DNA from 2 places in the Ensifer sp. ENS10 genome. Region 1 is predicted to be linked to the other one. Evidence: predicted binding sites of a transcription regulator. Region 1 holds the regulator's gene; the other holds the start of a gene.

Evidence for each region. Region 1 encodes PhoB, which activates phosphate uptake and scavenging genes when phosphate is short. Its sites were predicted from a motif close to TGTCATNNANCTGTCAT; they were not measured.
Region 2: IB265_RS13750 (DUF1045 domain-containing protein) is a predicted target of PhoB. The motif match lies at 835-851, and genes of this name have one in related genera.

Annotation. Positions count from the first base shown of each region.
Region 1 covers NZ_JACVAS010000001.1:464,170-466,371, forward strand. Annotated here, with positions in the region: gene phoU (phosphate signaling complex protein PhoU) at 1-378, shown strand, start outside; gene phoB (phosphate regulon transcriptional regulator PhoB) at 637-1,320, shown strand; gene IB265_RS02310 (GcrA family cell cycle regulator) at 1,389-1,910, opposite strand.
Region 2 covers NZ_JACVAS010000003.1:98,464-100,665, forward strand. Annotated here, with positions in the region: gene phnE (phosphonate ABC transporter, permease protein PhnE) at 1-808, shown strand, start outside; gene IB265_RS13750 (DUF1045 domain-containing protein) at 936-1,643, shown strand; gene IB265_RS13755 (alpha-D-ribose 1-methylphosphonate 5-triphosphate diphosphatase) at 1,645-2,202, shown strand, end outside.

The sequences.
Region 1 (2,202 bases):
GCCGGTTCGGGCATCCCGCGCAAGCTCGCCCGCGGTCTCGAGCACCTCGCCGAGCTCGCTCTGGTGCAGCTCAAGGAAGTGCTCGACGTCTATGCGTCGCGTTCGCCGGAAAAGGCCAACAGCATTCGTGAGCGCGACGAGGAGATCGACGCGATCTACACCTCGCTGTTCCGCGAGTTGCTCACCTACATGATGGAAGATCCGCGCAACATCACGCCCTGCACGCATCTTCTGTTCTGTGCCAAGAACATCGAGCGTATCGGCGACCACGCGACCAACATCGCCGAGACGATCTATTACATGGCGACGGGTGCCCAGCCGGAGGGCGAGCGCCCGAAGGATGACAACACGTCGACGTTGGGCTCGGTCAACGACTAGAAGGTTGGAGCGGGATGCGGGGGACAACCGCATACACTTTTCCTCATCCCGCTCTGGCGTTAAACGCGCCGTTCGCAATGCATGCCCCATGAATATCATCCGGTCGCGGCTTCGGTCGCGGCCCCGAATTCCTGTATCTGAAGCATGCGGTTTTCGCCCCGCCTTTGAAAACGGCGGATGTGCTCCAGATTTAGAGTGTCTGAGTGCCGGCCGGTCCGCTGGACCCGCGCGGCGCTCGCGGTAAGGAGACGTTACCTGATGTTGCCAAAAATCGCCGTGGTCGAAGACGAAGAGGCGCTGAGCGTCCTGCTGCGTTACAATCTGGAAGCTGAAGGCTTCGACGTCGATACGATCCTCAGGGGTGACGAGGCGGAGATCCGGCTACAGGAACGCCTGCCCGACCTTCTGATCCTCGACTGGATGTTGCCTGGCGTCTCCGGCATCGAGCTTTGCCGTAGGTTGCGCCAGCGCCCGGAGACGGAGCGGCTGCCGATTATCATGCTGACGGCGCGCGGCGAGGAAAGCGAGCGCGTTCGCGGTCTGGCGACCGGTGCCGACGACTATGTGGTCAAGCCCTTCTCCACGCCGGAGCTGATGGCCCGCGTCAAGGCGATGCTCCGCCGGGCGAAGCCCGAAGTTCTCTCGACGCTGCTGCGCTGCGGCGACATCGAGCTCGACCGGGAAACCCATCGCGTCCATCGCCGCAGCCGCGAAGTTCGCCTGGGGCCGACAGAGTTCCGCCTGCTGGAGTTCCTGATGTCCTCTCCGGGCCGTGTCTTCTCGCGCTCGCAGTTGCTGGACGGCGTCTGGGGCCACGACATCTATGTCGACGAGCGGACCGTCGACGTGCATGTCGGCCGCCTGCGCAAGGCGCTGAACTTCTCGACCATGCCTGATGTCATCCGCACCGTGCGCGGCGCCGGCTACTCGCTCGAAAGCTGAGAAGGGCAAACAGAAGTCAATAAAAAAGGGGCCGATCGGCCCCTTTCGTTTTGGTCCTGTGCGGATCCTTAGCGCATCCGACGGCGCTCGGCGGACGGCTGGTAGGCAAGCCGCGCATGAAAGCTGCAATAGGGCGAAGCTTCCGGGGAATCGTTGCCGCAGAAGTGGAACTCTTCCTTCAGCGGGTCGCCGATCGGCCACTTGCAGGTGCGTTCCGTGAGCTGGGTTAGCTCGAGGCGGCGCGACATCGGCACGACCACGTCGGTCTGGATGCTGAAATCCTGCTCGGCAACGAGATCGACTTCGATCTCTTCCTTGAGAACGGTGGCGCCGGACGGACGGGCAACGGTGCGGGTCGAAACGCGCGAGGCGTAGTTCGGAGCGCGCGGCGCCGAGGTCGGCCGCTTCGGGCGGGCCGCCGCAGTGGTGCTGCCGCCGGCTTTGGCACGGCCTGGAAGGCTCAGGCGATGAACCTTGCCGATGACAGCGTTACGGCTGACGCCGCCGAGCTGTGCCGCGATCTGGCTTGCGCTCAGGCCCTCGGACCAAAGCTTCTTCAGTTTCTCCACCCGCTCGTCAGTCCAGTTCATTTCTGCACTCTCCGTTCTCAGCGTTGGGGATGGCAGAATCCCTCACCGCACCCCGGTTGAATCCCGAGGTTGCAAACGCGATAACTCTTTTGGTGACTAGGTCCGCCGCATGCGTCTAGTAATTGAATGTTAACGTACTGACCGTCGGACTCCGTGGCAAGAGTCCCGGGATTCACGCCGAATCGATTTCGTAGTTTTCCCCAACTTGCTCGGCTGGCGTTGCATTTTTGCAAGCCCTTCCGGGCGATTTTTTCGCCGCCGGGAAACGGGCTTCTCTGTTGCACTGCAAGGC
Region 2 (2,202 bases), on a different contig from region 1:
AGGTGACGAGGTCTCCGTCCGCAACCGCTTCTTCGGCTGGGCGAACTTCCTCTTCGACACCAACTCGCCCTTCTTCGGCAAGAGCTACGGCGAGGTCGCCTCGCTCATCATATCCGGCAAGCGCATCGATCCGGCCCGCTCGAACCTTTCGCTTGCCTGGAACAACATCCTCTACAACGCCGAGTGGCAGCATCTGGATGTCTGGACGAAGCTGCTGCAGACCGTCGTCATGGCCTTCGTCGGCACACTCTTTGCATCGCTGATCGCCTTCCCGCTCTGCTTCCTCGCGGCGCGCAACATTACGCCGAGCTTCATGACCAACCAATTGGTCAAGCGCTTCTTCGACTTCCTGCGATCGGTGGACATGTTTATCTGGGCGCTGTTTTTTACCCGCGCCTTCGGCCCCGGACCGCTTGCCGGTATCTCGGCGATCTTCTTCACCGACACCGGCACGCTCGGGAAGCTCTATTCCGAGGCGCTGGAAAACATCGACGACAAGCAGCGCGAAGGCGTCAAGTCGGTGGGTGCTGCGCCGCTTGCCGTACAGCGCTTCGGCGTGCTGCCGCAGGTGTTGCCGGTCTTTGCGAGCCAGGCGCTTTATTTCTGGGAATCGAACACCCGTTCGGCGACGATCATCGGCGCCGTCGGCGCGGGCGGTATCGGTCTCAAGCTCTGGGAAGCAATGCGCACCAATTCCGATTGGGAAAATGTCGCCTACATGGTGCTTCTGATCTTGCTGGTTGTCTTTATTTTCGACAGCATCTCGAACGCGTGCCGTTCACGCCTGATGGGTCGCAGGGCACATTGACGACAGCCAAGCATTTGCGCGTCCGCCATCATGATGTTGTCATGGAAATCGGCTAGCTGCGCATCGCATCCCGCAAACAATCGACCCGCCTCCCCGGCGGGCCGGTCGCTAGAAGAAAGTGAAGACCGTGCGTTATGCAATCTACTTCGCGCCGCCGGCGGACGACCGGCTGTCGCAGACCGCGTCCCGTTGGCTTGGCCGTGACGCCTTTACCGGCCAGGATCTTGCTCTTCCGACGATCGCCGGGATCGACGAAGCGACGCAACGCACACTGACAGCAGACCCGCGACGCTACGGTTTTCACGGAACGCTGAAGGCACCCTTCGAGCTTGCCGAGGGCCGCGACGAAGACGAACTTCTCAGCATCTTCGAATGCTTCGCCGCTGACCTCGATCCCTTCGAAATCCCTGAAATCGTCCTGCACCAGCTCGGTCCTTTTTTTGCCCTGGTGCCGTCCGCTCCCTCTGCCGAACTGCAGGATCTGGCCGAAGATGCCGTTCACCGCTTCGACCCGTTCCGCGCGCGCCTGTCGGAGGCGGACTTCGCCCGGCGCAAGCCGGACAGCTTGCCAGAACGCCAGAGGCGCTACCTGAGGGAATGGGGCTATCCCTATGTATTCGAAGAATTTCAGTTCCATCTGACTTTGACTGGACCGGTCCCTGCCGAGACCGGCGGCGTCATGCGCTCGGCGCTCGAAACCACCTTTGCCGATCATATCGGCAAACCGCTTCACGTCACGTCAGTCGCGCTCTTCGTCGAACCGGAGCGCGGCGCCCCCTTTATTGTCCGCTCCCTGCTGCCGCTCGGCAGCGACTCCCAACGAAAGATCGCATGAGATGAGCAAAGAACAGGTTTTGACCAACGCCCGCATCGTCCTTGAGGACAGTATCCTCGACGGTTCGGTGCTGATCCGCGACGGCAAGATTGCCGATATCTCCGCGGGGACGGTCGCCAGCGGCGAGGACTTCGAAGGCGATTATCTGATCCCGGGCCTCATCGAGCTGCACACCGACCATCTCGAAGCCCACTATTCGCCGCGCCCCGGCGTGCGCTGGCTGAAGATCGCAGCGATCCAGGCGCATGACGCGCAGGTCGTCACCTCCGGCATCACAACGGTCTTCGACTGCCTGCGTCTCGGTTCCGACGAAGACGGCGGCTTCCAGAAGGGCGAGATGCGCAGCATGGCTGATGCCCTGGCGCAGGCCAAGGAAGAAGGTCGGCTGCGCGCCGACCACCTGATCCACCTGCGCTGCGAAGTCTCGACCTCCGACGTGCTCGATCACTACGAGGACTTCCGGCACGACCCGCAGGTCAGGCTCGTTTCCCTGATGGACCATGCGCCAGGCCAGCGTCAGTTCCAGACGATGGACCAGTACACGCTCTACTACAAATCC